2 regions of the Gilliamella sp. Bif1-4 genome follow, and region 1 is predicted to be linked to the other one. Evidence: riboswitches for the same ligand, from Rfam matches in the RefSeq annotation. Region 1 holds a riboswitch; the other holds the start of a gene.
The links. Region 1 has a riboswitch for thiamine pyrophosphate ahead of thiB (thiamine ABC transporter substrate binding subunit). Riboswitches for the same ligand answer to the same signal wherever they lie in the genome.
Positions count from the first base shown of each region.

Region 1 (11,353 bases):
AACGCGCTTTTAAAACGTACTTAGGTAAAGGTGGTTATGCTTATGTACCTGTAACATGGTGTAGTATTTCAGATGCAGTTAATGCCATTCATGCAGCAGGAGGGCAAGCAGTGCTTGCGCATCCAAGTCGCTATGATCTCACTTTAACTAAATTGAAATTATTAATAAGTGAGTTTAAAGCTAGTGGTGGTGATGCAATTGAAGTTTCACAAAGCAGGCAAACACAAGATGATTTACAAAAATTAGCTAAATTAGCCAATGAATTTGAACTATTGGCTTCACAAGGATCGGATTTTCATGGTGTTGACACCTATTTAGATTTAGGGAAAACAACCCCACTACCCGGTAGTGTTACACCCATTTGGAATAATTGGAAACTCTAAATAAATCTGGATTAAAATCGATTTATATTCGTGCTTCACTATAAGGTTAACGATATAAAATTTAATCATGCAAATCAGATTAACAATAATATTGATATAGAAGAAAATCATGAGTCAAACTTTTTATATTCATCCAGATAATCCGCAAACTCGATTATTAAATCAAGTTGTCAACATATTAAATGATGGTGGTGTTATCGCTTTTCCGACCGATTCAGGATATTCATTGGGTTGTTTACTAGACAATAAATCGGGTGTTGATCGAATTTGTCAAATTCGTCAACTCGATAAAAATCACAATTTTACCTTGATGTGCCGTGATCTTTCTGAACTATCTAGTTATGCTTTTGTAGATAACACAACTTTTCGGTTACTAAAAAATAATACCCCTGGTAAATATGTTTTTATTTTACAGGCAAGTAAAGAAGTACCCCGTCGATTGATGAATGAAAAACGCAAAACAATTGGACTAAGAATTCCTGATAATAAAATTGATTTAGCGTTGCTCGAATTATTAGGGCAGCCATTAATGACTGCGACATTAATTTTACCTAATGATGACCAAGCACAATCCGATCCCGACGAAATAGAAGATAAAATAGGTTATCAGCTTGATGCGATTGTGCACGGTGGTTATATAGGTCAACAACCTACTAGCGTAATTGACTTGACTAATGATTATCCAAAAATTATTCGTAAAGGAAGTGGAGACACTAAGCCATTCGAATAAATGTCCATTTTTTATTGTCAATATCTCGACAATATAATTAATAGAAAATTGATACCTGAGAAGGTAACAGCGAGGATTTTATGAAAAATAGAAAATCAGCATTCCCACTACTTGGCAAAAAGACAAATAGCGTTAACGCAAAAGAAAAGCAACTCTATGAAAAACCAAAAACCTCAAGAGTACCAGCTATTATACACAAAACATCGGCACATGATAATACTGAAAAACTCCAAAAAGTATTAGCTAATTTAGGTAATGGATCACGCCGAGAGATTGAAGCCATGATTGTGGCAGGTAAAATCAGTGTAGATGGAAAAATTGCCACATTAGGCGATCGGGTTGATGTTAATGCCAATCCGAAAATTCGTATCAATGGTCATTTAGTTCAGCTTAGAAGTAAAGAAAAAGAAGTTTGCCGAGTACTAGCTTATTATAAACCAGAAGGCGAAATTTGTTCACGGAACGATCCTCAAGGACGTGCGACGGTTTTTGAGCGGTTACCTAGATTAAAAAATGCTCGTTGGGTGAACATTGGCCGACTTGATATCAATACATCGGGTTTATTATTATTTACAACTGATGGTGAATTAGCTAATCGATTAATGCATCCACGGCACGAGATTGAGCGTGAATATGCAGTACGAGTATTTGGTAATGTGACCGATCAACAAATTAACCAACTTCGTAAAGGAGTGCAACTAGAAGATGGCCCAGCCTCATTTCAATCAATTAAAGCTCAAGGTGGTGATGGAATTAACCAATGGTTTAATGTAGTTATAACAGAAGGCCGTAATCGAGAAGTTCGTAGAATGTGGGAAGCTATTGATGTGCAAGTTAGTCGATTGCTACGCATTCGCTATGGCAATATCACTTTACCCAAAGGATTATCACGCGGAACTTGGCTAGAACTTGGTATTAACTCAGTCAATTACTTACGTGAACTAGTCGGTTTGCCACCTGAATCTAAAAGTTTCACCACAAGTTCTTCTTCTGACAAAAGAATAGTAAGACCTAAACGAGTCAAACTTAATCAACAGACTAAAACAACACGGCAAAGAGTAACTCAAAAAGCAACTCGAAAATAATCTTAACTTAGCCCTTAAATAGTTTAGTTATTTAAGGGTGCCTGCATAAAATATAATTCAAATCTTTTATATTTGAAATAAAACTCATCGCCAAATAATAATGAGTAACTAGTTAATCAATTTTTAGCAAAAAAAGTTAATAAATTAACGCTAATTTATAATAGACTCACCAACTAGCTTATTAATCAATCTATATTTAAACAGTTTTCATCTTAATAACAAGATGAACAAGCAAAAAAATAAACTAAAATGAATTGAAAGGAAAATTATGCGTATAATTATAGCTGTTTTTTTTATGTTCTTATTAGCCGCTTGTCATACACGTACAGCAGAAGAAGCTTATAAAGAAGGAAAATATTTAGAAAGCATCAACTTATTGGCGGATAGTATTGAGGATAAGGGTACTGCAAAATTAGGTCAAAAAGACGTACAACGACTACAAAATATCGTCAATAGTGTTATGCAACATTATGAAACAACTTTATCAAATACCAATAATCAGGATTATGCCAAACGAATAGAATGCTACCAAAATTTATTAGCAATGAAACTGCGATTAAGTGATCGCTTTTATAGCCAAGAAATTAGTTTTTTTGATAATAAATATGATTTTACTAAATTACAAGAGAGTATCGCAAAAGAGTACTATGATTATGGTAATTCAATCACAGGAACCGATAGTAAAAGTTATAGAATAAAAGCCGATTTATACAAAAAAGGATTTGAGCAATACAACTATAAAAACATTGAAAGTTTGTATAACAATGCAAATAAAAAATATATGCAACTTGCTGCTAAAGATTATTATGACCAAGGAAAAATGTTAGCACAGCAAGGTAATTATAAAGCTGCTGCGGATGCATTTAATAATGCCTCGGAAGTATATCAGCCTCTTGGCAAGTACAAAGATAGTGACAAACTTTCTATTGAGAATGATAGAAAACACTGTACTCAACAAGCAGAAAATGCTTATGAACAAGCACAACAATTAGCTCGAACGGCAACACGTCGTTATCAATTTCGAGAAGTAGCCCAATATTACGCTTCAGCTGCTTCGGCTTATCGCCAATACGGATCGTTTCGCGATGCAAATTTTCAAGCAGATAAATATAAAAGAGAAGGGAAAGTAAAAGTTTATTATAATTCTTCAGAATTAAAATCTTATGTAACAGATCTATTAAGTAAAGACTTTATAGAATTTGTTATCTACCAACCAGGGCAAGCAGATGTCACGATCCGTGTAACGACAAATGTTGAATTTTCTGATCTTGGTAAATCAGTTAACAATGAAACCAAAACCGAAAAAATATTTGATAAATTTATTGAATTCGCTGACGAAAACGGTAATAAAAAGCAAATTAAAACCTATAAAGATCAAGAATTTAATTTACAAACGGTGACTCACAGCAATAAATTAACCTTGACCACTGAAATTGAAGCTCATGGAATCTATAGTTACAGTAAATCATTTAACGTTGTACAAACATCAGCAAAACATGATTATATCTATTCTGGCAATGTGCCATCAAATTTACATAATTACAGTAAAGGAACATTGCAAACCAAAGATAGCTTGCTTCGAGCAGCAAAAGACCAGCAATTAACAGAATTAAAAGTATATATTGAAGATATGGTTCGAGATTTATCATATCTATAATTACTATAAATGTCATAACTAAAACTTAACTAAATAAAGACTACTTACTCATTGGTGCTTATTTTTGTAAATGAGTAGTCCAATGAGTAAACTGAATTTTTTCATTTATTTGCTGGTTTGCTTTAATTCTTTCAATATAAAGAAGCACGGGCTGGATTAGATCATCTTTAATCAAAGATTAAAGATGTGTTTTGGGACAGCGTTGGTTAGCAAACACGGTTTTCGGCTAAATAAAACTTGAAGCCTTGTTGATGCATGATTCCTAGCATTGTTTATAATATTTTTTCAAATTATTATAAACAACACTAGAAATTCCTACATTTTAACCATGAAGTGTAAATACCCTATGTTTTTTTACAAATACTTTTTAGAATCCTCAACGACTGTTTTTGCTATTTATTCCGCATTAAGAAAAACCGAAAATCTAGTTCAACTAAAAAATAGGTTTATACTAAAACGTATAGTTACCTGAAAGTTTTTGACAAAAATCTCAATTTTAACACTTCTATTTTGAGAGGGCAGATAACTTACTAGGCAGTGAAATACCTCTTGATGAATTAAAACACGTATCACATGCCCACAAAACCAATGGTGTCACTACAAACCACCACAATCCCACAGCAAACTCAAGGCTAACCGCCTGCTGACTCAAGATGACAGACATTATCAGTATGACAAATACGGCAATGTTATTCGAGAATTACGAGGTAAACGGCAGCATCGAAAAATCAAATTATTCCGAGAAGATAGCTTTATTGAAGCTTTAAAAACAGAAGGGCTTAATGAAAAAGTTGATTTTATAAATGAACATCCTGAATTTTCTGAGCTTAAAAAATATACGATACCAAATATTCAGCTAGATGTTATTGATTGTAAGAAAGGTCGCGAATTTGTAGAAACGCAGTTAAATGATTGGGATAAGCTTTTTAAATTTAGCCTTGTTATACAAACAGTTAACATCGCTTGAAACTTTTCACACGAAACATGCCATCATAAAAGAATGTACGAAAGCAGGAGATTCAAATCAAAGTTATCAGTTCGCTACAAGAGAACTTGACGGAGCATTCGATGAAACTAAACAACTTAATTTTTTTATTACTCAATCAACTAATTTAAGTAAAGGTAAACGTTTAGCCAAATCGGTAATAGCTACCTTTTCTTTATAATATAAACGCCATATCTTTTGTCAGTGATAAGGCGTTAGTTTTTTTTTTCATGTATATTTTTTATAGCCGTTTTTTAAACCTCAATAAATAAAGCGGTTGTTCCTGCATTAAATTTTTATCACTTTTGATGTTTACAATCTTCATACTAACCTCTACACTAATCGATGTTCTCAACGGGGTGCCCAGAAGGGCTGAGAATGTTAGATAACATAACATAACCCGCCGAACCTGAACTGGATCATGCCAGCGGAGGGATTTGAGTATTGCTCTTGCTCAAACCTTTTGTCTTTTATTTGCTATTTTGGAGGCAAAATGTTTTGTAAAAAATCGTTATTATCTTTGCTATTTTCGGTACCTTTTATGGCAAATGCTGCCAATTTAAAACCAACCTTAACTGTTTACAGTTATAATTCATTTATTTCAGAATGGGGACCGGGAAAAGAGATTGAAAAGGGGTTTGAAGCGCAGTGTAACTGTGAACTTGAGATTGTTACATTAGGTGATGGGGTGGCGGTTTTAAATCGAATGCGCCTTGAAGGTAATAAAACCAATGCTGATGTGATCTTAGGGTTAGACAATAATTTTTTAGAACAAGCCAAACAAGCCCAAATAGTTATACCTCATCAAATCACTAAACCAGATAATTTAAATACCGACTGGTGGGATAGTGATTTCATGCCTTATGATTTTGGTTATTTCGCTTTCATTTATGATCAACAAAAAATCAGTAATCCACCACACAGCATGCATGAGTTAGTAGATAATAAAGCCAACTGGAAAATTATCTATCAAGATCCACGAACCAGCACTCCAGGGTTAGGTTTATTATATTGGATGAAAAATATATATGGTGATGATTCCGCATCTGCATGGCAGAAAATAGCAAAAAATACTGTGACAGTGACCAAAGGTTGGGGCGAAGCTTATGGCCTATTTTTAAAAGGCGAAGCTGATTTTGTGCTTAGTTATAGTACTTCGCCAGTAGCACATATTATGAATGATAATGATCATCGTTATGCTGCTGCTATTTTTGACGAAGGGCATTATCGCCAAGTCGAAGTTGCGGGTATTACTAAGTATAGTCAGCATCCCGAATTGGCACGTGCTTTTTTACAATATTTATTAACGCCTGATGTACAACGTCAATTTGCTGAAAAAAATTTCATGTATCCGATTATTAATATAACGTTGCCTGAAGCTTTTCAGCAAATTGAACCAGTCAATAAAGCACTTGAGTTTGATGTTAAGCAAGTTAAAAATAACCAAAAGAGGTGGGTTCGTGAATGGAAATCCACCATTAGTAAATAGTTTTATTCAGTATAATGTTGAAATTAAGAACGTTAATCCCTGGCATTAGTGCTGCAAGCTTGATTTTAGTTGTATTAGGATCAGCACTATTTGCGCTTTGTTTAGTTGCTTTTGAGTCTAATAATTTAACTGTTTATTTTGATAACTATTTATTACATGTTGTTTGGATAACGGTATTTCAAGCAACGTTATCAACATTGCTATCTGTATTATTGGCAATATTGATGGCTAAAGCCCTATCGATGGTGAATTTTTTGGGTAAAAATGTATTGCTACGCATTATGCCTATCACCTTTATTTTTCCTACGTTGGTTGTGGTAACGGGGTTATTATCTGTTTATGGGCAACATGGTTTATTAGCGTCGTTTTGTCATTATTTGGGTTTGCCTTTTGTGATATCCATTTATGGTTTAAAAGGTATTTTATTGGCACATATATTTCTTAATTTCCCTTATGCTTGTTGCTTGTTTTATCAGACCTTAAATAGTGTGCCTGTCGAACACAAGCAATTAGCTGATCAATTAAATTTTTCGAGTTTTACTTATTTTAAATTGGTGGAATGGCCACTATTGCGTCGACAATTGTTTCCTATGGCATCGCTCATTTTTATGCTTTGTTTTTCTAGCTTTGCTATTGTATTGGCACTTGGTGGAGGGCCTAAATATACCACACTTGAAGTTGCTATTTATCAATCAATCCGTGAATTTGATCTGATACAAGCTGTGCTTTTAGCATTTTTGCAGTTGGTTTGTTGTGCTTTTTTTATGGGGCTGATGCAAAAGTTTAATTATAGCTATAAATTTAACACTTGCTATATTAAGCAGAATTATCGTTTACCTGTTTCGTTTAGTTTAGTTTTGCCCAGTATTGTTATTATTGTTATTGGTGCATTATTTATTTTGCTACCCATCATAACTATATTAATAAAAGGTATTTATTTCTTTCAGTGGTCATTTTTTTCAGTGGCTTTTCAACGTGCAGTTATATTTTCGTTATTAATTGCTATTGGATCAGCTAGCATTGCAATGCTACTAGCTTTATTATTACTTTATACAAACAGCCGATTATTGATTAATCAGCAAATAAATTGGAGTAATCGGTTAATGTTAGTTGGATCGCTGATTTTAATTATTCCAAGCATGGTGCTGGCGTCTGGTTTGTTTTTACTGTTATTTCCGTACGCTTATAGTTCTGTCTTTGTTTGTGTTTTGACAATGCTTTGTAACAGTTTAATGGCACTGCCATTTATATTAAAAAAACTTGCTGCACCAATGTACGATGTTACATCACGCTATTGGCAATTAAGCCAGTCACTTAATATTACTGGTTTTTGGCATTTTTATTTAATTGAATATAAAGCACTAAAAAAGTTAATTATCCAAAGTTTTGCTTTTTCAGCAATATTATCATTGGGTGATTTTGGTATTATTGCGTTATTTGGAGGTCAGTCAGTTACTACGTTACCTTATTATTTATATGAGCAAATATCGCATTATCATTATCATGAAAGTACCGTAACAGCTGCATTATTGTTAATATTATCTTTTAGCTTACTGGTTGTGATAGATTATGATCGAACTGAATCGAATTAATTATCGATATGATAATTTTAAAATGTATTTTGATATCAAAATCATTACAAAAGAAAAGGTGGTTATTGTTGGGCCAAGTGGTGCAGGTAAAAGCTCATTGTTAAGCTTGATTGCTGGGTTTATTTCACCAAACTCTGGGCAAATTTTACTTAATCATCAAAATATGATTCACACTCAGCCAGGAAAGCGGCCCGTTTCGATTTTATTTCAACATAATAATTTATTTGATCATTTAAATGTTGAACAAAATATTGGTTTAGGTATAAAACCTTGTTTAAAACTAAATATATCGGAGCGCCAAACAATAGATGATATGTTAGCTAAAGTTGGTTTAGCTGGTTTTAATAATCGCTATCCTGAACACCTTTCAGGTGGTCAGAGTCAACGTGTTGCGTTAGCTCGTTGTTTAATTCAACGTCGACCTATTTTATTGTTAGATGAGCCATTTTCAGCTCTCGATCAAGCATTACGGTTTGAGATGTTAGCATTAGTTGATCAAATTTGCGATGAGCTCGATTTGACATTAATGATGGTGTCACACAATCTTAATGATTCGCTTAGTTATTTTTCTCGTTGTTTGGTGGTAGATAATGGACAGATCGTTTTTAATGGTTTACCTAACCAACTAAAACAACCTGAAAATAATCACATTGCAAAGATATTAGGTTTAAATTCTCTCAAAAAGTAAGAGTTTAGCATTTAATAAGTTACATATTTAAATTTAAATGGTTAAAGCTTAAGGTTTTATTAATCTTCCAAGCGTATATTGCATTTAATGATCAATAAGAACGCAAATTAAATATCTATGCTAAACATAAAAGCAACCCACAAATTTAGCTGGTCAGCACTTATCTTTAATATTTTATTTTTTACTTATTTTTCTAGTGCATTACAGTTATATATTTTTCTTTCGGGGCATTCTAATGCAATTGGACTTCGCGATTCAATTATCTATAGTTTGATTTGGCTTATTCCTGTTTTGATTTTTCCTAATTATACAAAAAAGATTGCGACTATTTTTGGGCTTATTGTCGGTTGTTTGTCTTTGGTTTCAGTCGGTTATTTTGTGATTTATCGACAAGAATTTTCGCAAAGTGTATTTTTTGTTATGGCAGAATCAAATTATAGTGAATCGAGTGAATTCGTTCAGCAGTATTTTAGTATTAAGTTAGCTGTAGTACTGATTATTTATAGTTTAGTGGGTATTTATATTTGGAGCAAAGTCAGACCTGTTTATATTAAAACTTCCACTAAATGGATTGTATCACTAGTAATAGCTATTTATGCCATAATGCCTGTGTTTATTAGTGTGACAATAAAAAAATCATCCATTGAAAAAGCTGGAGCTCATTTGCTAACGCGTATGGAAACGACTGTGCCATGGCAACTTATTAATAGTTATTTGGCTTATCGATCTCAACTTAATAATATGGAAAATATTTTAAGTCATTTAGACACTTTACCTCCTGTTGAAAATTTAAAAGATGCTAACGGTAACACGCCTAGGACGTTGGTGTTAGTTATTGGTGAATCAACAACACGTAATAGAATGAGTATTTATGGTTATGGTCGAAGTACCACACCTCAAATTGAGCAGTTTAGAAAAGATAATGCCGATTTTGTTGTATTTAACAATGTGATTTCATCAAGACCTTATACTATCGAGATTTTGCAACAAGCGTTAACTTTTGCTGATGAACGACATCCCGATTTATACCTTAAAACTCCTTCATTAATAAATCTAATGAAGCAAGCAGGGTATAAAACATTCTGGATCACTAACCAGCAGACCATGACCAAGCGTAATACCATGTTGACTATGTTTTCTAAACAAGCCGATGAACAGTTTTATATGAATAACGATCGTAATCAAAGTTCAAGACAATATGATGAATCGGTATTTGAGCCTTTCAAAAAAGTGCTGGCTGACAACGCTGAAAAGAAATTTATTGTTATCCATCTGCTTGGTACGCATATGAAATACGAGTTCCGCTATCCAAAAGACGGTAAGTATGACCGTTTTAAAGATAAGGAAAGTATTCCATATCCTCTCGATGACGATAAAGTAGATGTATATAATAGTTATGATAATGCAATAAGTTATAATGATTATGTCACAACAACACTGTTTAATATCTTCAAAAACAGTAAAGAAAATGGTTTTATGTTATATTTTTCAGATCATGGTGAAGATGTTTATCAAACGCCACCGCATAATGTATTAGGGCGAAACGAGAAAGCACCAACTAAAACTATGTATACTGTGCCATTTATGCTTTGGCAATCGCCAACATGGGTGGCAACGCATCCTAATAACTATCAAGCTTATGTAGATCGAAAATTTAGTACTCAAGATTTGATTCATACTTGGTCTGATTTAGCTGGATTAAGTTATAACTTATATGTTCCTGAAAAAAGTATTGTTAATCCTAATTTTCATGAATCGATTCGTTGGATAGGCGATCCTTATGATAAGAATGGCTTAATTGATTTTGATAAATTAACTAAGTAATTCACTTAGGTTGTTTACACAAATATTTAAGGTATAATATTGTATATTTATACAGTTATATTTGAGTGTTGTGAAGCCCTATGCGAAAAATTATTCATGTCGATATGGATTGTTTTTATGCCGCCGTTGAAATGAGAGACAATCCCCGTTATCGCAATATGCCTATTGCGGTAGGAGGGGATCCTCGTAAGCGAGGTGTGGTTGCGACTGCCAATTATTTAGCTCGTCAGTATGGTATACACAGTGCTATGTCAATGGCTCAAGCCATAAAACTTTGTCCTAACCTTAAAATTATAGCGGGTAGGCATGCAGTTTATAAAGAAGTCTCCAAACAGATCCACCAAATATTTAAACGATATACTGAATCTATTGAGGCTTTATCACTCGACGAAGCTTACCTTGATGTAACTGATTGCAAACTTTGTTATGGTTCAGCTACTTTGATTGCTCAAGATATCCGTCAATCAATTTACAAGGAACTTGAATTAACTGCATCGGCAGGCGTTGCTCCACTTAAGTTTCTTGCCAAAATAGCCTCTGATATGAATAAACCTAATGGTCAATATGTAATAACGCCAGATAACGTGGATAGTTTTATAGATCAGTTATCGTTAAAAAAAATCCCAGGAGTGGGTAAAGTAACAGAAAAGAAATTAGCCCAATTGGGACTATTTACATGCAATGATGTTGTTAATTATGATGTAACTAAATTAATTACCCAATTCGGTAAATTTGGAAGAATACTATATGAACGATGCCAAGGTGTCGATGATCGCGAAGTTTGTAGTGATAGACAACGTAAATCTGTTGGCGTTGAGCGTACTTTAACTGATGATATTCATAGTTGGGAAGAGTGTTTATTGCAGTTCGACCCATTATTTGATGAAATGGAAAAACGGTTAAGCAAAGTGCGTGCTGAT
Region 1 covers NZ_LZHC01000024.1:254,585-265,937, forward strand. Annotated here, with positions in the region: gene rnm (RNase RNM) at 1-383, shown strand, start outside; gene A9G25_RS03995 (L-threonylcarbamoyladenylate synthase) at 493-1,113, shown strand; gene rluB (23S rRNA pseudouridine(2605) synthase RluB) at 1,194-2,198, shown strand; gene A9G25_RS04005 (hypothetical protein) at 2,467-3,855, shown strand; gene A9G25_RS04010 (hypothetical protein) at 4,764-5,021, shown strand; TPP riboswitch at 5,186-5,294, shown strand; gene thiB (thiamine ABC transporter substrate binding subunit) at 5,334-6,329, shown strand; gene thiP (thiamine/thiamine pyrophosphate ABC transporter permease) at 6,344-7,921, shown strand; gene thiQ (thiamine ABC transporter ATP-binding protein ThiQ) at 7,899-8,609, shown strand; gene cptA (phosphoethanolamine transferase CptA) at 8,727-10,433, shown strand; gene dinB (DNA polymerase IV) at 10,514-11,353, shown strand, end outside.

Region 2 (11,353 bases), 210 kb from region 1:
AGCTGGTGTTTCAAACCTACTTGACATTTTAACTGTCGTGACAGGTAAACCTATCAGCGAACTTGAAAAAGAGTTCGAAGGCAAAATGTATGGCCATCTTAAAACCGAAGTAGCAACACAAGTCATTGATATGCTAACTACACTTCAAGCAAAGTATCATCAGTATCGAGATGATGAGAGTTATCTAATTTCAATAATGCAAGAAGGGGCAGAAAAAGCACGCTCAAAAGCCGAACCCACTTTGAAAAAAGTTTATGATGCAATCGGTTTTGTATAATTGAAAAATTAATAACTGATTGTTACTAAAAATAAAACAGTATGCAATGGCTTTAATATACAAGGAAAATGGGTAACAATTAAAGCCATTTAAATATACAGGTTAGTTATGAAGATTATTATTCTTGGTGCAGGACAAACAGGTAGTGCGCTTGCTGAATATCTTGTTACTGAAAAACAAAACGATGTCACGGTGATTGATGAAAATTATGATAAATTACAATCACTACAAGAACGTTTTGATTTACAGGTGATTTGCGGAAAATCATCTTACCCACAAGTTTTAGAAAGTGCAGGTGCTGAATCAGCTGATATGCTTGTTGCTGTAACTAACTCTGATGAAGTCAACATGATGGCCTGCCAAATTGGGCATGTCATGTTTAATATTCCACAAAAAGTTGCGCGCATTAGATCACCTGAATACAATAACGAAAACTACCCTCTTTTCAATAAAGATTGTATTAATATCAATCATATCATTGCTCCAGAAAATCTTATCACCAACCATATTAGTCAATTAGTACAATATCCTGGTTCGCTACAATTTGCATCTTTTTACGACAATCGTGTCTGTTTGGTTGCCGTTACCGCTTATTATGGCGGTGCTTTAGTGGGTAGTGAATTATCAGAACTCAAAGAACATTTACCACATGTTGAAGCTCGAGTAGTTGCTATTTACCGTAAAAATCGTTTTATCCGCCCGCTTAGTTCAACACTTATCGAAGCAGGCGATATGGTCTACTTTATAACTCCACCCGTTAATATCAAAGCAGTGACCAGTGAGTTACAACGGTTAGAAAAACCATATAAACGAATAATTATCAGCGGCGGTGGTGGTGTAGCTGTCGCTCTAGCAAAACGTTTAGAAAATGACTATCAAGTCAAATTAATAGAGCGGAATGCCGAACGAGCCGAATTAATTGCCGAGCAACTCGTTAATACAACAGTATTACATGGTGAATCATCGGATCAGGAATTACTCTCACAAGAACAAGTTGAACTTACTGATCTATTTATTGCTGTTACCAGTGATGATGAATCCAATATCATGTCCTCCATGTTAGCCAAAAGAATGGGAGCAAAAAAAGTAATTGTACTAATTCAACGCCAAGCCTACCTTGAACTAATTAATGATAGTGTGATTGATATTGCGATTTCTCCACAACACGCCACAATATCTGAGCTATTAAGCCATGTTAGACAAACTGGGGTTGTTAAAGTTGTTTCATTAAGACAAGGGGAATCCGAAATTGTCGAAATTATTGCCAATGGTAATAGTGAAACATCAAGACTGGTTGGCAAAAATATTAATGGTCTAAAACTCCCATCGGGTGCAACCATCGGAGCTGTAGTGCGTGGAGAAGATGTTATTATCGTTAATACTGATTTAACCATTGAAGACAATGATCATCTAATCATCTTCTTACCAGATAGAAAAGCAATTACCGATATTGAAAGATTATTACAATAGCTTGTTAAAAACAAATAATCAGTTCATAATAAAAAATCATTTTGACTCGGGGTGTTTTTTGTCTAAACAAAAAACTGAGATTTCACCCGTTGAACCTGATCTGGATTATACCAGCGTAGGGAAGTCTAAGCCATAAAAGCCTTAAACTGGCAAATTCTTCCCGACATTTATAGAACTAATAAATCAGTAAGAAAGGAAGAAATATGTCAGTAACCAAATCATTCCAAATTACCCAAACTGCTCCTTTTATCAATCATATAAAACAACAACGCCCACTTGTGCATTGCATTACTAATGATGTAGTCCAAAATTTTACCGCTAATGTGCTACTTGCTATTGGTGCCTCTCCAGCAATGGTGATTGCCGAACAAGAAGTTGCTGAATTTGTCAACATTGCCGATAGCTTACTGATTAATATTGGTACTATTCACAGCAACACAGCCCAAAGTATGCTATTAGCGGCCGACAAGGCACAGCAAACACAAACTCCATGGGTACTCGATCCTGTTGCTGTAGGAGCTGCACTTAATTATCGAACTGAAATTGCACATCAATTATTATCATTTAATCCCACAGTAATACGAGGTAATGCTTCAGAAATATTAGCACTAAATGGTCAAAAATCTTTCTCAAAAGGCCCCGACGGTCAAGACACAACTCAATCAGCTTTAAACGCTGCCCAAGAGTTTGCGCAAAAATATCAAACTATTGTCGCAATGACAGGCGATGTTGACTATATAACTAACGGAAACAGCACATATAGTATAACTGGTGGTGATATTGCTTTAACAAAAGTAACAGGTACAGGATGCTCATTATCTGCAATGGTAGCGGCTTTCATAGTTAATTCGCCTGACCCATTATCAGCCACTGCCTGTGCATGTTTTATGATGAAAAAAGCTGGTGAGCTAGCTAATAAACAACAAGGACTGGGGACTTTCTCGATATCACTATTAGATCAACTCTCAACATTTAATCCATCGCTTTAATAAGGAAATCAGATGAAAAAACAACTGGATTTAACCCTCTATTTAGTCCTTGATCCATTATTATGCGGCGGCATTAATGGCATGGTAAACACCACCAAAATTGCTGTTTCAAATGGTGTGACTGCAATACAGTTAAGATCCGAACGTGAGTTTAGCGGTAAAGATTGGTACTACGCTGCCTTAGCATTGAAAGAAGCATTAAGCGACACCTCTGTTCCACTATTTATTAATGATCATGTAGATATTGCTTTAGCGGTTGATGCCGATGGTGTCCATATTGGACAAAGTGATTTGCCTGTTGATGTAGCTCGACAACTTATCGGCAAAGATAAATGGTTAGGCCTTTCGGTAACTAACCAACAACAACTTGAAGCAGTTTCTTGGCAGAAGGTTAATTATATTGGCATAGGACCTATCTTCCCAACCATAACCAAAAAAAATGCAACGGTAGCAATAGGAACTGAACAATTAACTGAATTAGTCAAACTAAAACAGTGCCCAGCTGTTGCCATTGGTGGTATTGATGAAAGCAATATAACTAACATTATTAAAACGGGCATTGACGGTGTTGCAGTGGTTTCGGCTATCTGTGGCAAAAAAGATATTCAACAAGCAACATTATCGCTTATCAACAAAATCAAACAAGCTAAATAGGAAACACTATCATGACAACAATTGCATTAACCATTGCAGGATCTGATCCTAGTGGTGGTGCTGGTATTCAAGCCGATTTAAAAACTTTTTCTGCACTTGGTGCATATGGTATGTCAATTATCACTGCCCTAACAGCACAAAGCACTCAAGGGGTTGATGCGGTATTAGCTATATCGCCCGAATTTATTGAAGCCCAATTTAATACACTTTATCAAGATATTGAAATTGATAGCGTAAAAATGGGTATGCTAATGAATAAAGAAATAGTCGCAACCGTTCACCACCTTCTTAAAACAAACCCTATTCCTACTATCGTGTTAGATACTGTAATGGTTGCTAAAGGTGGACATCCCCTTTTAAAGTCTGATGCCGTAACAGCTATTCGTGAGCTTTTATTACCCTTAGCCACAATTATCACTCCCAATCTACCTGAAGCAGCCGCGCTACTTGATTGTGATGAAGCTAAAACCGAAGATGAAATGCAAAAGCAAGGGCATGAATTACTCAAGTTAGGCTGTAAAGCGGTATTAATGAAAGGAGGACATTTGCCCAGCAATGAAAGCCCTGATTATTTAATCACTCAAAATAACACAGTTAAAATAACCGCCCCACGCATTCAAACAAAAAACACCCACGGCACAGGTTGCACATTATCCGCAGCGATTGCCGCATTATTACCTAAAAACAGCTTGCCAGATGCAATAGCCCAAGCCAAAAATTATCTACACGGCGCAATTAGTCATGCTAACGATTTAAATATAGGGAAAGGAATTGGACCTACACACCATTTTTACCGTTGGTGGTAATAAGCCGACAATAATAAATTTTTCATCAAAATTCGTAAAAAAACAGAAGATTGATTGATTTTATTTAAATTTTAGGTGTTTTTAGTGTTTAAATTTCATATAAAAACAATAATCAAATCAGATAGTTTAAGGATTTCATGCCCAAAAAATCTTATCAAAACTAACCAAAAGCAACACCAACAAACTGGAAGCCAGCTTTATCAATCGCCACAATAACGGCTTCTTGCGAAATAGTACTATTTTCGATATCAACCTCATGTTTGGCCAAATCAACGGTTACTTTTGCTTTTGGATCAATATCATTGATTGCTTTAGTTATTGTTTTAACACAATGTTGACAACTCATATTATCGACTATAAATTTCATAAAAACCTCTCTTTTCAATATCATTTTGAATAAATAAAAAGCGAAAGTGACAATTTTTATCACCAATTTGATCCGATATAATTTATTATTTACTATTAATTTGCAGTTTAACACTTGTAGGATGTTTTAAACCTAGCTCTATCGAACGTTGAATTGACAATCCTGCCGCTAATGAAACAAAATTGACCATTGATGGTAGTGAACTAACCATTCCCGCAAGATATGGTGTTAATTATACGCTTGAATATGGCAAACATACAATGTTGTATAATAATGATTCACTCAATTTTATTGTCAAGCCAGCTAAATTTGGTGAGTCAGGTTTTATTAATCCAATACAAAGCAATTGTTTTCTATACACCGTTATACCTTAGCGTTTATATGACAAACTCCATTCACTTATTTTTATCACTACAAAAAACACATTGTAAAGCTCACCTTATTTAGCAAGTATAATAACAAGCAGACAAATAATTGAGTATTTGTTACAATTTTAACTATCTTTTACGCTATATACCCACTCAATATATTGCATTAATTATTAAAGGAAATAAATCAATAATGTTACTTAATAGCAATCAAAAATTAGGCATATTTTGTCTTACACTGTTCTCGGTTAGTTTCATTATCTTAATGCAAGTGCATTTAATGCCAGCAGTAATTGCAGGCTTATTAACCTATACATTAACTCAAAAATTAGATGATTTTTTATCACGAAAAATGATCCGTTTTAGCCATAGGTCAAAATTAATTTCGGTATTGGTACTTACAACTTTAATTATTGGCATTTTTATTGGTGGCTTTTGGTATTTATTTGCTTGGTTTGTTGATATGGCCAAGCATCCAACCGAAACATTAACAAATTTGAAATTACTGGTCAACAATGTAATCAGCAGTCTACCAACAAGTATTACCCATTATTTACCTGATGATCTAGATGAAGTTAAATCAACTATAATGACTTACCTTAAAGATCATGTGTTTTATCTACAATCTATTATTAAAAAAGTGTTTCATGATCTAATTATATTAATTGTAGGAATGATCATTGGATTAATTCTGGGTTATAAAGAAAATCAACGCAACGCTGATCATAATCAAATTACACAAAGGCCATTGACTAAAGCCTTGAAAACTAGCCTAAACCGATTAGTAGTGGTTTTCCAATATGTAGCTATCTCTCAAGTTGTGATTGCATTATTTAATACCGTAATGACGGCGATTTTACTATTTATTATTCTGCCCGTGTTTGGTATTCATTTACCATTTAGTAAAAGTTTAGTGCTAGCAACATTTATTTTTGGTCTAATTCCAATTATTGGAAACCTGATTGTCAATACAATAATCTTTTTTGTCGCATTTACCGTATCATTTTCTGTTTCAATAATAATTATTGTTTATTTAATTTTAATCCATAAAATGGAATATGTACTTAATGCTAAAATTGTCGGAACAAAAATCCATGCTGGTATCTGTGAATTACTAATTGCGATGCTATTTTTAGAAACTCTTTTTGGTGTGATTGGTTTAATTTTTGCGCCTATTTTTTATGCGTTTATAAAATTATCACTAAAAGAATTACGAATTATTTAAATCTATTCAAATTAAAATCGGGTTATTATGTTTGGCTAAAAAGATCCAACAAATCCATCAAACTTAGCGAATATATCAAAAAACAGTATTGATACCATAAGGCACGTTATTGATAGGGTTAGTTTTGGTTGATGGGGTAGGTGCTTTTTAAAGGCATAAAATCGCTCCGATAGACTATTGATTTTATTTATGTTTTACTCCTATTTTTTCAATAGTGCTATTTACCACCAAAACCTAAAGCATTCAAAATGTTGTTCTTGATGTAAGTTAAAAATACTTATTTAACTTGACCCCAATCCTCATCATCCACCTGCGCCATAAACCAACGTTGCCAGCCAGTAGTCTGTTTTTGGATGTTGTCGATGGATTGGTTGAATGAAGCAAAAGCACCGTGCGAAATCATTTTCATCTTCCAACCCACACACAACAACCCTTTAATCACATCTAACGAAGCACGAATAAGTTGTAACTGTTTAACGGCTGATTGACATTCTTCGATGTTATCTCGGTCAACGATATTAGACAATACCGCAAAGCGTATTGCCCCTGTAAGCTCGGTTAAAATCGCTTCGCCGGTGGTAAATTTAAACGATTTAGGTAAATGACAATGCGTTTGCCAATAGCATTGGTATAATGTCACTAAATCATTAAATATTTTAGGTTGAACAAAAGTTGATTTAACAGTGTTGAGCAATTCATCATGCATAATAACCTCACAAAACAATTATTAAATGCAGCCACACAAACCGCACAAAGTTTACAAAAATCGTTATCACTATTTAACATTGCTGAACTCTGTAACGAGTTAGCAAGCGATGTACTAAACCAAAAGTACCAACCAAGCACCTATACACGTTTTGCCGTTTGCGACCCAAAGCTACGCGAAATCTATGCACCAGCTTATCGTGACCGATTATTGCAATGTTGGTTAGTAAACCAAGCTGAGCCTATCCAGATCACTGGATCGTTTGGACAGATAAATTAAAATTACACAATGGTCTGGAAATAACAGAACAAACAGCAATAACTGAAAAGGTTCAGCTTGAACTATTTTCATGGGGCAAGGTATACAACCAGTTGGCTTCAGGTAGAACTTTGGGAGAAGTTATGCAATACTCCTTCGCGGCTATGGTGGTAAGTAAAATTCCTTAAATAAAAAATATATGGCAATAACATAAAGGGTAAAGTGTTTAAAAAACACTTATTTTTAATAAAAATTCAATTAATCTCAATAAATTATATGAAAAGATCACGATATTATTTAATTTTAATTATTAACTTATTTTTAGTTTTTTCACTTATGGGATGTTTTTGTAGACAAAAAATTGAAGTACTACCAAAATCTTTACCCAATGCCTTTTTCGGTAAACCTTATTATGCTGAAATAAATATTAATGGCGGTATAGTTCCAAATGATCTTTTTTTCTATCATATTGAACCTGAAAATTCAGGGCTTGAGCTATCACCATCCTATTTCGATATGCGTAATTCATATAATAATCTTACCATAAAAGGAACACCTAAAGTGAACGGAACAATTATTATTAAATTTAATGGTGGTACTCTTGGAACAATGTGTCCAGGTAGCGAGTTTGAAAAAACTTATACTATCAATGTTGAGGAATAGTTTACTTATATCTAGATAAATTATATGAAAAGATCACGATATTATTTAATTTTAATTATTAACTTATTTTTAGTTTTTTCGCTTATGGGATGTTTTTGTAGGCAAAAAATTGAAGTGCTACCAAAATCTTTACCCAATGCCGCTTTTGGTAAACCTTATTATGCTGAAATAAATATTAATGTTGGTGTAGTTCGCAGTGATTCCTATCATATTAAACCTAAAAATTCAGGGCTTGAGCTATCTCCATCCTATTTTGATTGGAATAATTCATATAATGATTTCACCATAAAAGGAACGCCTAAAGTGAACGGAACAATTAGTATAGAATTTACAGGAACTACTTATGTAACTATGCGTTGTCCAGCTAGTCAGTTTAAAAAAATTTATACTATCAAGGTTGAGGAATAGTTTACTTATATCTATATAAATTATATCAAAAAATTAAGGATAATGGTATCTCTCTTTATCGTTCAAAAAATATTTATGGCAAGGGCAGGACTTGAGCCAGAATGTAGTTAACGGTGGCATACATAAATATTACATCCGTTGGACTTGGATTGACAGAATGAAACAATTAAACATTGATAATCGAATGTTTAAAAAATAGTTGGCTAGTTTTTTGGCGGACTTTTTTGTAAAGAAATGTAAAGATGAAAACGATTGGCTTTAGAGATAAGTAAATTTTTTAATTAAAATAGGGTGTTAGCTTTAGGACTTTTTGATTTTTGCGGAATAATTAATATTGCTGATAACATCTAAAACACAAACACGCCCAACAGCTCAGTTTGGTGTGCTAGCTTTATTTCGTTATCGGCATATTTTGATGCTGTGATAAGGCAAGCATATTAGCATTGTGGTGCTATAAGTGTGTTTTTTGCTCTAAAATCGTTCAGGTAGACCATTGATTTTATTGGAGTTTTTATTTGCGTTTCTAAATAAAATCAAACATTTATAGGCTAGTTTTTTATTACGTTGAATTTGGCTTTTTAATAAAAGCGCTTTTGTTATTTGATAATAGTTATTTAATAATAACTTGTTAATAACAGCCAGTTAATAACAGTCAGTTAATAACAAAAGCGCAAGCTTTTAAGTCGTATCGGTCGGGGTGCTATTTTGATTTTCTGCCATTAAAGCGCAAGGCTCGCAGACTTTGCCTGCTCAGCGCCCCAACTTACGCGGGGGCTTTATTCTTTGTTATATTATCCTCTCAAGCACCGTAACCCCCTTCCGCGCCCTAAGGATTAAGAACTAAACGCTAAAAGCTAAGGTGCGGTGCAAAGGCCATAGCGGGAGCTGCTGACAAAGGCGTTGCCGACGAGGCCGCTGTACGAGTAGACATCGAACTGGAAGCTACCTACTGCGTCGCTCGTCCAGTAGTTGTAGGGGACGAAGCCCGCATCACGGTAGTAGTGCATGTAGCCCCACTCCGTGAAAAAGCCAGCGCCTATTTGACGTTGGTATTCACGATGTACTGACGACGGCGTGGCGCCATCTACGCCATTTATACATGGGAAATTAAAATTTACACCACACTTCGCATTGGTTAAATCCCTTACCCGTGGCATTCTATACCCCAAACTATTACACCATGCTAACTGGTCACTATAAGGTTCATATTGACCACCCCGATTGACGAACCACTGTCTCAACACAAATCCATATTTTACTACCTCAATGCCATATCTATCTCTACCCACTAACTCAAACGTCTGCGGTAACTCTGGCTTAGCTATTTGACTAGGTTTAGGATTATTCCTTTGAGTTCTTGCCTCTGGACCTGTTAACTTAACACGGGCGACAACTTTTGCAAAATCCTCCCAAGGAATCCAATAGTCATTAGGTACAACATTTGTCACTGTTGCAGTAATTCCCTCATGCGTGACTGGTTCCCATTTCAATTCATTTATATCTACTTCACTTATGAGTAAATCAAAATATAAATTATGCGCTCCTGTAGTTGGAAAATTGAGGTTGTATGATTCAGGATTGATTGATTGAACTAGGAAGCCCTTATCAGGATTCCATATGTCAACTGGGCCTGCAAATTTGTCATCACCCGAAAATAGATTCGGCCTTACATAATCGATAACTGGCGACGGTATTACTATTGCATCACTACGATTACCTGCTCGAGCTTTTTTACCATTCAATGCCTGTAAATTCGATGAAGATGACAATAATAACAATGCTAATACTAGCAAAGCTGTTTTAGGTGATTTAGGTGATTTGAGCGATAATTTCGAAGATATAAATAAGTTTCGAGTAAAAACTTGTCGAATAGGATTATTTGATAAATTTAAGACATAGGTTTGCCAGTGCTTGTGCCTTGTGCCTTGTGCCTAAAAGGGTACTGCATTTCGTTCCACCTGTCAAGTAATATTTTGTTTTATTTGAATTTTTATGTTTATTCGCTTATTTAATAAGCTTGTCTTTCTAAAGCGATTAAAGTATAGCCGTTTAAGGAATGATTGACTAGTTTTTTGGCGGACTTTTTTGTAAAGAAATGTAAAGATGAAAACGATTCGGCTTTAGTGATAAGTTAATTTTATAATTAAAATAGGGTATTAGCTTTAGGACTTTTTGATTTTTGCGGAATAATTAATATTGCAGATAACATCTAAAACACAAACACACCAAACAGCCCAGTTTGGCGTGCTAGCTTTATTTCGTTATCGGTATATTTTGATGCTGTGATAAGGCAAGCATATTAATATTGTGGTGCTATAAGTGTGTTTTTTACTTTAAAATCGTTCAGGTAGACTATTGATTTTATTTAAGTTTTCATTTTCATTTCTAAATAAAATCAAACATTTATAGGCTAGTTTTTTATTACATTGAATTTGGCTTTTTAATAAAAGCGCTTTTGTTATTTGATAATAGTTATTTAATAATAACTTGTTAATAACAGCCAGTTAATAACAGTCAGTTAATAACAGTCAGTTAATAACAAAAGCGCAAGCTTTTAAGTCGTATCGGTCGGGGTGCTATTTTGATTTTCTGCCATTAAAGCGCAAGGCTCGCAGACTTTGCCTGCTCAGCGCCCCAACTTACGCGGGGGCTTTATTCTTTGTTATATTATCCTCTCAAGCACCGTAACCCCCTTCCGCGCCCTAAGGATTAAGAACTAAACGCTAAAAGCTAAGGTGCGGTGCAAAGGCCATAGCGGGAGTCGCTGGCACTGAGGCTGAAGACGAAGCCGTAGCGCGAGTCGACAGGGAACTGGTAGCTACCTGTAGCGTCGCTCGTCCAGTAGCCGGTGCTGACGAAGCCCGCATCAGTGTAGTTGCTCATGGTGCCCCACTCCGTGAAAAAGCCAGCGCCTATGTGACGCTTGTAATGATTATCTGATGAACTAGGTGCTGCGCCTAAATTATTATAGTTTGCATTGGTTAAATCTCTTACCCGTGGCATTCGATAACCCAAACTATTACACCATGCTAAATGGTCACTATAAATGCTCCATCGACGACCCCGATTGACGAACCACTGCCTTAATACAAATCCATATTTTACTACCTCAACGCCATATATATCTCTACCCACTAACTCAAACGTCTGCGGTAACTGTGG
Region 2 covers NZ_LZHC01000024.1:40,258-51,610, reverse strand. Annotated here, with positions in the region: gene trpS (tryptophan--tRNA ligase) at 1-277, shown strand, start outside; gene trkA (Trk system potassium transporter TrkA) at 386-1,747, shown strand; TPP riboswitch at 1,785-1,886, shown strand; gene thiM (hydroxyethylthiazole kinase) at 1,951-2,736, shown strand; gene thiE (thiamine phosphate synthase) at 2,749-3,390, shown strand; gene thiD (bifunctional hydroxymethylpyrimidine kinase/phosphomethylpyrimidine kinase) at 3,402-4,196, shown strand; gene A9G25_RS02985 (heavy-metal-associated domain-containing protein) at 4,357-4,563, opposite strand; gene A9G25_RS02975 (AI-2E family transporter) at 5,125-6,156, shown strand; gene A9G25_RS02970 (four helix bundle protein) at 6,434-6,862, opposite strand; gene A9G25_RS02965 (hypothetical protein) at 6,857-7,141, shown strand; gene A9G25_RS02960 (hypothetical protein) at 7,343-7,783, shown strand; gene A9G25_RS02955 (hypothetical protein) at 7,808-8,191, shown strand; gene A9G25_RS02950 (hypothetical protein) at 9,046-9,960, opposite strand; gene A9G25_RS02945 (hypothetical protein) at 10,922-11,353, opposite strand, start outside.
Region 2: it holds a riboswitch for thiamine pyrophosphate, as region 1 does, so the genes downstream of both, thiM (hydroxyethylthiazole kinase) here and thiB (thiamine ABC transporter substrate binding subunit) in region 1, are expected to answer to the same signal.